2 regions of the Roseburia sp. AF20-18LB genome follow, and region 1 is predicted to be linked to the other one. Evidence: predicted binding sites of a transcription regulator. Region 1 holds the regulator's gene; the other holds the start of a gene.
What was found. The regulator Rex, encoded in region 1, represses fermentation and respiration genes when NADH is low (regulators of the CRP and FNR family bind a similar motif). The targets are predictions, from matches to a motif close to ATTGTTAANTANTTAACAAT.
Positions count from the first base shown of each region.

Region 2: the regulator Rex is predicted to act here: its motif matches at 3,491-3,510, upstream of pflB (formate C-acetyltransferase).

Region 1 is NZ_QTWP01000001.1:215,023-220,769, forward strand. Features, by position in the region: gene DWX65_RS01095 (NAD(P)H-hydrate dehydratase) at 1-1,138, opposite strand, end outside; gene DWX65_RS01100 (hypothetical protein) at 1,142-1,795, opposite strand; gene DWX65_RS01105 (redox-sensing transcriptional repressor Rex) at 1,808-2,458, opposite strand; gene DWX65_RS01110 (ABC-F family ATP-binding cassette domain-containing protein) at 2,536-4,524, opposite strand; gene DWX65_RS01115 (NADP-dependent isocitrate dehydrogenase) at 4,640-5,747, opposite strand, start outside.
Region 2 is NZ_QTWP01000004.1:197,689-203,435, reverse strand. Features, by position in the region: gene DWX65_RS09930 (type II CAAX endopeptidase family protein) at 1-778, opposite strand, end outside; gene DWX65_RS09925 (transporter substrate-binding domain-containing protein) at 1,026-1,823, shown strand; gene DWX65_RS09920 (amino acid ABC transporter permease) at 1,844-2,530, shown strand; gene DWX65_RS09915 (amino acid ABC transporter ATP-binding protein) at 2,520-3,260, shown strand; ZMP/ZTP riboswitch at 3,344-3,423, shown strand; gene pflB (formate C-acetyltransferase) at 3,601-5,747, shown strand, end outside.

The DNA.
Region 1 (5,747 bases):
GTTTTAACCGGGACATTTCCCCCAGATGTGGCGTTAATACCAGTTCCGTATGCGGGCGAAGAAGCTGTTCGGTCTGCTCTGCTATGATATTTAATGCATCGGCATCTACTACCATTGGTACTGCCGCATTCTTAAGTACCGTCTTTACAATACTGTGTGCCACATCACTTTTGCCAATTCCAGGTCCTAAAATAATAACATCTGCCCAGGACAGGCATTCTATCAGCTGCTGTGTATCAGCCTTTTTTGCAGAATAGGTAGTAAGAATTGCCTCCGGCACTGCTGTCTGTAAGATAATACGGTTTTCTTCCGGTGTATATATTCTCACCAGACCACAGCCACTGCGATAAGCTGCCTTTGCTGCAAGAACCGCCGCACCTGCCATATTCACGCTTCCGGCAACCAGAAGGACTTTTCCAAAGGTTCCCTTGTTCGAATCAGCAGCACGATTATTTAAAAAATTTAAATCTTCCTTTGTGATTGCATAAGCTGCAGGTCTTTTATCTAACCAGCTTTCTTCTCCAATTCCGATATCCTTAACCGTAATATTTCCGCAGTATTCTGCACCAGGAAATAATACCATTCCGGTTTTGCAGTAAGCAAAGGTTACGGTATCATCTGCTTTGAATGCACCACCTAATACAGCTCCATTATCTGCCGAGATACCGGATGGTATGTCCACCGCCAGCCGGTGGGCACTGCTCTGGTTCAGCCGTTCCATCAAGTGCACCAGTTCATCATCTAATTTTCGTGATAATCCTATGCCAAATAACGCATCAATAATCAGGCTGTAGGAATTTGCATCCTCCATTTCATCAATAAATGGTACACCATATGATGTCAAGATTTCATACTGTTCTTTTGCCTGCTTTGAAAAATGTGCTTTATTTCCATAGATATATACTTCAACCGGAATGTGGGATAAGTATAACAATCTTGCAATTGCCATACCATCGCCGCCGTTATTTCCGGTTCCACACACTACCAGCACGCGGTTACATGAAATTTCTTTTTCCTGTATTACTTCTATCGCAGAAAGTGCTGCCCGCTCCATCAGAACCATGGATGGCACTTTAAAATGTTCGATTGTATTGGTATCACATGTTTTCATTTCCCGGGAATTTACAAGATATTCCATAAATTAATTCCTTTCGTCCGCATTTTCCACCGCTTTTTTTCCCTGCAGACGGTCTTCATCTTCCTGCCGCAGATCAAATATATTTAAAATATCCACACCAAAAATATCATGCATATAAGAATAAATCTGCCGGTTGTTGATTTCACGGTTCTGTTTTTTGATGATATTTTTCTTAAGTTCTACCCTTACCTTATCAATCCAGGCCGTAATTTCATCTGCTTCTTTGCTGTTCTGTCTTAGTCTCTCATAGCAGTAACGCATGCTTTCTAACATAAGTTCCTGATTTGCACTGTTTATATTTCGTGGAAGTTCAATTAATTCATCCTCAATTTCTTCCATTTTGACATTGACTTCATCAATCAGTCTCTTGTCTTCATCTAATTTTCTGGAAGAAAGATCCCCCTCATTTTCTTCATGAGTTCCTTCCATGTTGACAACAATGCTTTTCATTAACTGATTCTTTGTCTTTTTCAGCTCTTTCAAATCATTATTAAGCTTTCCCTGCTGTTCTAACAACTGATTTACCTTTTCTTCCAGCCGCTTGATTTCACTGGTTTTTCCGCTTAACGCAAAAAGTCTGTGCCATTTCTGATCCAATACAAGTATTGGTACTTTTCTGCTTTCTAATGCTTCCAGAAATTCCTTGTCATCTTTCATGCAAAAACACCTCTATTCCAGCGTTTCCTTTTCCCTTTTGTTCTTTGTCATATTATAGGATAACTGCATCAGGCTGTCTGATAAATGTACATTTTCTACTACAACATTTTCATCCAATACTTCCAGATCCACATGGGCAAAATTCCAGATTGCATGTACACCAAGGCTTACCAGCTGGTTTGCCACAGCATCTGCCTTTTCTTTCGGCATAGTCAGTGTAGCAATATCTACCTTATGTGTCTTTACAAATTCTTCCAGTTTATCAATCATTTCGATTTTATTGCCACGAATGGATTTTCCGCATAACTCCGGATTCACGTCAAACAATCCTACTATGACGAAGCCGAGTTTTTCAAACTTCACATAATTGGCAAGTGCCTGTCCTAAGTTACCAGCTCCAATAATAATAATATTATGCTGTTCATTTAATCCCATAATCTTTCCGATTTCTTCATACAGAAATTGTACATTGTAACCATATCCCTGCTGTCCAAAACCACCAAAATTATTTAAATCTTGTCTGATCTGCGATGCGGTCACTTTCATTCTTGCACTCAGTTCATTCGATGAAATACGTTCTACCCCTTCATCTAAAAGTTCCCCCAGATATCGGTAATATCTTGGCATTCTACGAATTACTGCCTGTGATATTTCTTTGCTCATTCTGCCAGTTCCTCCTGCTCTCAATACCCTACAATAATTATAGTTTCTTGCCGAAAGGATGTCAATGTGTTACAACTTTAACAATCTTTCTGTAAACTTAATTCTTCCCATTTTGCATAGAGTTCTTCCAGCGCTGCCTCTTCCTGCATCTGCTCCTCATGGATTTTGTTTAATTCATAGGAATTTGATGCTACCCCCGGCTTTGACAGTTCATCATTTAATGCTTCTATCTTTGCCTCTCTCTTAGCAATTTCATCTTCTGTACGCTTTAATTCGTTTTCCAGCTTACGTTTTGCTGCCTGCTGTTTCTTCATTTCTTCCCAGCTTAACTTCTGTTTTCCTCCGCCGGATATCTGCTCTGTTCCATTATTTTCTCCAGTTCCATCGGAAACAATGACATTTCCTTTTGCTGCTGAATTTTCTGCACGTTCCTGTGTAGCTGTGCCAAATGCCGCCAACTCCTGAACTTCCTTTTTCTCCAGATAATAATCATAATTTCCAATATAATTTAAAATTGTTTCATTCTTTAAATCAAGAATTCTGCTGGCAGTTTTATTAATAAAATAACGGTCATGGGATACATAAAGCACCGTTCCGGTATAGGAATTGATGGCTGACTCTAAAATTTCCTTCGACATAATATCAAGGTGGTTGGTCGGCTCGTCTAAAATTAAGAAGTTAGCATTGGATAACATCAGTTTTGCCAGTGAAACACGGCCTCTTTCTCCACCACTGATATCACGAATCCGCTTAAACACATCATCATCCGTAAATAAAAATGCTGCTAACACATTTCGAATCTTCGTTGCCTTCAGATTCGGATAAGCATCTGCAATTTCATCAAATAACGTCTTATCCGGGTCTAAGTTCTGATGCTCCTGATCGTAATATCCGATTTCCACATTGCTTCCAAGCTTTATCTCCCCGGCATCTGCGTCTACAATTCCATTGATTATCTTTAAAATGGTGGTTTTCCCGGTACCGTTATTTCCGATTAAAGCAACTTTTTCCCCTCGCTTAATCTGAAAATCAATGTTTGAAAACAGTTTATGCTCGTAAGATTTTGAAAGACCTTTCACCGAAAGTACATCATTTCCACTGGTAATTTCCGGCTCCAATGTAATATGCATATCTGTTTTTTCATCGATTGGCTTCTCAATACGTTCTATTTTATCCAATGCCTTCTCACGGCTTTCCGCACGCTTAATGGACTTTTCCCGGTTAAAGGATTTTAACTTGGATATTACTTCTTCCTGGTGCTTGATTTCCCGCTGCTGGTTATAATACTGTCGCAAAAGACTTTCCCGCTGTATTTCCTTCTGCCTCGCATATGCGGTATAATTTCCCGGAAATACCGTTGCCGTATGGCGGGATATTTCCACTACCTTCGTAACAATCCGGTCTAAGAAATAACGGTCATGGGCTACGATAATTACGGCTCCTTTATAATTCAAAAGATAGTTTTCCAGCCATGCAATCGATGCCATATCAAGGTGGTTGGTCGGCTCGTCGAGCATGATAATGTCAGGCTTGGTTACCAGAAGTCTGCCTAATGCCACTCTGGTCTTCTGTCCTCCGGATAACTCTGACATTTTCTTTCCGAAATCATTTTCCGAAAAACCAAGTCCCTTTAACACACCGTTTATCTCACTGCGAAAAGTCAGTCCGCCCTCTAATTCAAAGGCATGGCTGAAACGGTTATACTGCTCCATATATTTCTCTAATTCATCTGCGCTTACATGCTGCATGTCTTCTTCCATTTTACGAAGCTTTTCTTCTTTTTCGATTAATGCATCGCAGGCATGAAGCACTTCATTATAAATGGTCTCGTTGCTGTCTTTATCCTGATACTGGGCAAGATAACCGATGGTTTTTCCTTTTGCAACGGTTACCTCGCCACTGTCCGGTGCCAGCTCTCCCACTATAATTTTCAATAACGTAGATTTGCCGGCACCATTGATGCCGACAATTGCTGTTTTCTCATTATCTTCTACATGAAAAGAAACATTCTGTATTATGGTGTCTGTCCCAAAGGATTTACTGATATTCTGACAGGCTAAAATCATGGAAGTCTCCTCACTTTTTCTCTTCGCCCCATAAGTAAAGCATTCTTTACAAGGGGCTTTTTATAGCTGAAAATTCCGGGACGGCACACTATTCTGCCCTCCCGGAGTATAAAATTTATAACATTTTCTCTAATGTAGCACGGATTGCCTTGATAAAGTCTTCACTGTTTAATACAGTCGGATTTTCAATTGTAGTAATCAGTGCAAGGTCTTTGGTCATCTTTCCGGATTCAATCGTATCTACACAGGCTTTTTCCAGTTTGTCGGCAAATGTGCTTAACTCCTGGTTGCCATCTAATTCACCTCTCTTACGAAGTGCTCCGGTCCATGCAAAAATAGTTGCTACGGAGTTGGTGGATGTTTCTTCTCCCTTGAGGTGTTTATAATAGTGACGCTGAACTGTTCCGTGTGCAGCTTCATATTCATAATATCCTGCCGGTGATACCAGTACGGAAGTCATCATGGCAAGGGAACCAAATGCAGATGATACCATATCACTCATAACATCTCCATCATAGTTCTTACATGCCCAGATAAAGCCGCCCTCTGCTTTCATCACACGGGCTACCGCATCATCGATTAAGGTATAGAAGTAGGTAATTCCTGCTTCTTCGAATTTTTCTTTATATTCCGCATCAAAGATTTCCTGGAAAATATCTTTGAAAGTATGGTCATATTTTTTGGAAATGGTATCCTTGGTTGCAAACCATAAATCCTGTCTGGTAGAAAGTGCATAGCTAAAGCAGCTTCTTGCAAAGCTTTCGATAGAATCATTTAAGTTATGCTGTCCCTGGACAACACCTGCTCCGGTAAAGTTATGAATCAGCTCTCTTGTTTCCGTTCCGTCCTCTGCTGTATAAACCAGTTCACATTTTCCCGGTCCCGGAATCTTCATTTCAGAAGCCTTGTATACATCACCGTAAGCATGTCTTGCAATGGTAATCGGTTTCTTCCAGTTCTTAACACATGGCTCAATTCCCTTTACAACGATTGGTGCACGGAATACCGTTCCATCTAACATTGCACGGATAGTTCCATTCGGACTCTTCCACATTTCCTTTAAGTTGTACTCCGTCATACGTGCTGCATTTGGTGTAATGGTAGCACATTTTACTGCAACACCGTATTTCTTTGTTGCATTTGCAGAATCTACAGTTACCTGGTCATCCGTTTCATTACGATGTTCAAGACCCAGGTCATAATATTCTGTGTTCAAATCAATA
Region 2 (5,747 bases), on a different contig from region 1:
TACCAACGAAGAACCACAGGAAGAAGAACGGAACGGTATCTGCTTTATACATAAACCAGTCCGGAGAGAAGGTTCCCCAGATGTTAAAGAGGATATGGAAAAGCATGGAAGGATAAATGCTGCGGCTTTTCTCGCAGATAAATCCAAGAACAATTCCTACCACAAAGGCATAAACACCCTGAATCATATTCATATGGAACACACCAAAGAGCAGTGCCTGCAAGAAGTTCGCAACCCAGAAAGGCATTGCTCTTTTTGCATATTTCAAAGTCAGTCCACGGAAAATCAGTTCTTCACAGACAGGTCCAATCAGAACGGAATAGAGAACCAGAATCGGGGAAGGCTCATCCAGTCCCACCGATTCTACCAGGTTACTGTAATATTCCAGCCAGTGCGGGTTAATGGCTGCAGTAAAAGATACAATGTAATTGGTAATATACTGTAATCCTACTGCAGTAATAAGAATGCCGAAGATAACCGGAATATTAAATGGTTTCCGTACATTTTCCGGTTCTGTCTGCCGGAACTTTTTATAATACCAGTAGGCAAATACCACAAGGGCAACAGTACCGTAGGCTGCACTGACACCGGCATTAAAATTGGCGGTGGAAATAATATTTAAAAATGCATCCATACAGTCATCGATAGAAGTTGCCCCTTTGGTATAAAAACCACCCAGCAGGGCAAGCCCCACTGCCGGAATGGAGATAAGCTGCTGCAGGCCAAATGCCAGCAGAGCCGGAAGAAAACAGAACATAATTCTGCCAAATCGCTTCATGAAAAAACCTCCTCAAGTATCATCACTTTTCTTGGCACATTATAACAATTATGAAGCGAATATGCAAACTACTGAGGTACTGCCTGTTTAAAAATACATGGAAAAATGTATTTTTAAATGCAGATAAATACTCTCCGGGTACTTGTGAAATAGGCGGAATCATGCTATACTAGGCGTTATGTTGATATATTTTATGATGTTGTATGAAATATAAATTCACATAATTATAATCAGAGGAGGAATAAATATGAAGAACATGAAGAAATTTGCAGCACTTTTATTAACTGCAGCAATGACAGTAGCAATGGTAGGATGTGGCTCATCTGTAGCTGCAAACACAGTAAATTCCAAGGATGACCTTCCGGGAAAGAAAATCGGTGTTCAGCTTGGAACAACCGGAGATGCCGATGCAACAGCATATGAGGACGAAGGAAGCACCGTAGAGCGTTACAACAAAGGTTCTGATGCAATTCAGGCATTAAAGACCGGTAAAATTGATTGTGTAATCATCGACAAGCAGCCTGCAGAGGCATTTGTTGAGAAGAATGATGACTTGAAAATTTTAGATGATACCTTTGACGCAGAGGAATATGCAATCTGTATCGCAAAAGATAACACAGATTTAACAGACAAATTCAACAAAGCAATCGAAGAGTTAAAAGCAGATGGAACAATCGATACTATCATCAGCAACTATATTGGTGATGAAACAGGAGAGCATCCATATGAGACTCCGGAGGGAACAGAATATCCAAACGGAAAACTTACCATGGCAACCAATGCGCAGTTTGAGCCATACGAATATTATGATGGTGACAACGTAGTTGGTATCGATGCAGATATCGCAAAAGCAATCTGTGACAAGCTTGGTTATGATTTAGAGATTGAAGATATGGAATTTGATGCAATCATCGCAGCAGTATCTTCCGGTAAAGCAGATTTTGGTGCAGCAGGAATGACTGTAACAGAAGACCGTCTTAAGAACATTGACTTTACAGATACTTATGCAACAGCAAGCCAGGTTATTGTAGTAAGAAATAAATAATCGGTATAGGAGGAAAGACCTTGAGCGATTTTTTAAGCAGCTTTCAACAGGATTTTATAGAGAAAGACAGATATCTTTATCTGTTACGTGGTCTTGGCAATACACTGCTTATTGCAGTGCTTGCAGTACTTCTGGGTATTGTGGTTGGATTTTTAGTCGCAATTATCCGTTCCACCCATGATAAACATGGTGGATTAAATGTTTTGAATTTTATATGTAAAGTGTATCTTACCATATGGCGTGGAACCCCTACGATGGTACAGCTTTTGATTATGTACTATATTATTCTGGTTGCACTCGATAATAAGATTGCAGTGGCTGTAATCGCTTTTGGTTTGAATTCGGCTGCCTATGTGGCAGAGATTGTACGTTCCGGAATCATGTCTGTAGACGAAGGACAGTTTGAAGCTGGACGAAGCCTCGGACTGAATTATTCGCAGACCATGCGTCTGATTATTCTGCCACAGGCATTTAAGAATGTACTTCCGGCACTGGCAAATGAGTTTATTACCTTACTGAAAGAGACTTCCATCAGTGGATATATTGCAATCCCGGATTTGACAAAGGGTGGCGATATCATCCGTAGCCAGACCTATGACCCGTTCTTACCATTGTTCGGTGTTGCAATTATCTACCTGATAATCGTTATGATTTTAACGGCTGGTGTACATAAACTGGAAACGAGGTTGAGAACAAATGAGCGATAAGAAGGTATTGATTGAAGTAAAGGATTTGTGTAAATCCTTTGGAAATGTAAATGTATTAAATGGTATCTCCACAGAAATCGCCCAGGGAGAGGTAGTAGCCATCATCGGACCATCCGGTTGTGGTAAATCTACATTCTTACGTTCCTTAAATCTTTTAGAGGAGCCGACTTCCGGTGTGATTACTTTTGAAGGAACAGATATCACGGATAAATCCGTAGACATCAACAAGATGCGTCAGAAGATTGGAATGGTATTCCAGCAGTTCAATCTGTTTCCAAATTATACCGTAAAAGGAAATATCATGCTGGCACCGGTTCAGACCGGACTTATGAATAAGGAAGAGGCATCTAAGCGTGCGGACGAGCTTTTGATGAGAGTCGGACTGTCTGATAAAGCAGATACCTATCCGGCAATGCTTTCCGGTGGACAGAAACAGCGTATTGCAATTGCAAGAGCACTGGCAATGAATCCGGATGTCATGTTATTTGACGAGCCGACTTCCGCACTGGATCCGGAAATGGTAGGAGAAGTCTTAGAGATTATGAAAGAACTGGCACAGGATGGCATGACCATGGTAGTAGTAACACACGAGATGGGATTTGCAAGAGAAGTGGCAAGCCGTGTCATGTTTATCAATGAAGGACAGATTCAGGAAGAGAATACACCGGCAGAATTCTTTGCCAATCCACAGAATCCGCGTCTTTGCGACTTCCTTTCCAAAGTATTGTAGGAAAAGAACAGATAAAATGGTAAAAATAGTTGATAAAAAGTTTTCATAAGCTATTGCAATCAGAAAAGAAATAGTCTATGATAAAACCGTTATATGACTGACGGATAAGTGGAAAAACCACATGAAGTATAACGAAAACGAGCCGACCGTCTGGGCGATGAACCTGGAGGACTGGCTCGTTTTCTTGTATTTACATGATGTTTTGTATGATTTTTTGAACATCAAAACGTATTGACAAAAAAATGACAGTCAGTATATACTAACTAAGGTTAAACAAGACTAATTCTAATTAGTAACCATTCAGTGTTCATGCTGAGTATATTTTTAGGAGGATATCGTAATGATTGAAATGAAAGAGTGGGATGGATTCGAAGGACGTCTCTGGAAAGAAGAAATCAATGTTCGTCAGTTCATTCAGGACAACTACACTCCATATGATGGAGATGAGAGCTTTTTAGCTGAGCCGACAGATGCAACCAACAAGCTATGGGATGCACTTCAGAAATTACAGAAAGAAGAGCGCGCCAAGGGCGGCGTTCTTGATATGGAGACAGAGGTTGTAACCGGAATTACAGCTTATGGTCCGGGATATATCGATGAAAGCTTAAAAGATTTAGAGCAGGTAGTTGGTCTTCAGACTGACAAACCATTAAAGAGAGCTTTCATGCCATATGGTGGAATCAAGATGGCTGTTCAGGCATGTGAGACCTACGGTTATGAAGTAAATGATAAATTAAAAGAAATTTTCACCAAGTATCATAAGACACACAATACAGCAGTATTTGATGCTTATACACCGGAAATGATGAAGGTTCGTCATGCTAAGATTTTAACAGGTCTTCCGGATACCTACGGTCGTGGACGTATTGTAGGTGATTACCGTCGTGTAGCATTATACGGACTGGATTACTTAATCGCTGAGAAGAAGAAGGACAAAGCCAACTGCGGATGCGGACAGATGACAGATGATGTCATCCGTTTAAGAGAAGAAATTGCAGAGCAGATTAAATGTCTGGAAGACATGAAGAAACTGGCTGAGATTTACGGATATGATATTTCAAGACCTGCAACCAATGCAAAAGAGGCTGTTCAGTGGTTATACTTCGGATACCTTGCAGCAATCAAGACACAGAACGGTGCAGCAATGTCAGTAGGACGTGTTTCTACTTTCCTTGATATTTATATTAAGAGAGATATGGATAAGGGAATTCTTACCGAGCAGCAGGCTCAGGAGCTGATTGACCATTTCACAATGAAACTTCGTATGGTTAAATTCGCACGTATTCCTTCTTATAACCAGTTATTCTCCGGTGACCCTGTATGGGCAACCCTTGATGTAGCAGGAACAGGTGTAGACGGACGTTCCATGGTAACCAGGACAGACTTCCGTTTCCTTCATACTTTAGAGAATATGGGACCGGCACCGGAACCAAATCTTACTGTATTCTATTCATCCAGACTGCCACAGACCTTCCGTGATTATGCAGCACGTATCTCGATTGAAACAAGCTCAATCCAGTATGAGAACGATGATGCAATGAAACCGGTATGGGGCGATGATTACGCAATCTGCTGCTGTGTATCTGCTACACAGACAGGTAAAGAGATGCAGTTCTTCGGCGCTCGTGCAAACCTTGCAAAATGTCTGCTTTACGCAATCAACGGTGGTGTTGATGAGAAATCAGGCGAGCAGGTAGGACCAAACTACGCACCAATTACAGCTGAATATCTTGACTATGATGAAGTAATGACAAAATATGACAAGATGATGGACTGGTTAGTAGACATCTATGTAAATACACTGAACCTGATTCAGTATATGCATGATAAATATTACTATGAAGCAGCAGAGCTTTCTCTGATGGATACCGACTTAAAGAGAACCTTTGCAACCGGTATTGCAGGATTTTCACATGTTATCGATTCTCTTTCTGCAATCAAATATGCAAAAGTAAAAGTCGTACGTGATGAGAACGGACTTGCAAAAGACTTCGAAATCGAAGGAGACTTCCCGAAATACGGAAATGATGATGACCGTGCCGATGAAATCGGAGTATGGCTGCTTAAGACTTTCATGGATAAATTAAAGAAACATCATACTTATCGTGATTCTGAGCCTACAACTTCTATCCTTACCATTACTTCTAACGTAGTATATGGTAAAGCAACCGGAGCTATGCCGGATGGACGTAAAGCCGGCGAACCGCTTTCACCGGGAGCTAACCCATCTTACGGTGCAGAGCAGAACGGACTTTTAGCTTCCTTAAACTCTCTGACCAAGCTTCCATATGAGTGGGCATTGGATGGTATTTCCAATACACAGACCATCAATCCTGGCGCACTTGGAAACAACGAGCAGGAAAGAATCGATAATCTTGTAAATGTAATGGACGGATACTTTGACCAGGGTGCTCATCATCTGAATGTTAATGTATTTGGCAAAGAAAAGCTTATTGATGCAATGGAGCATCCGGAGAAAGAAGAGTA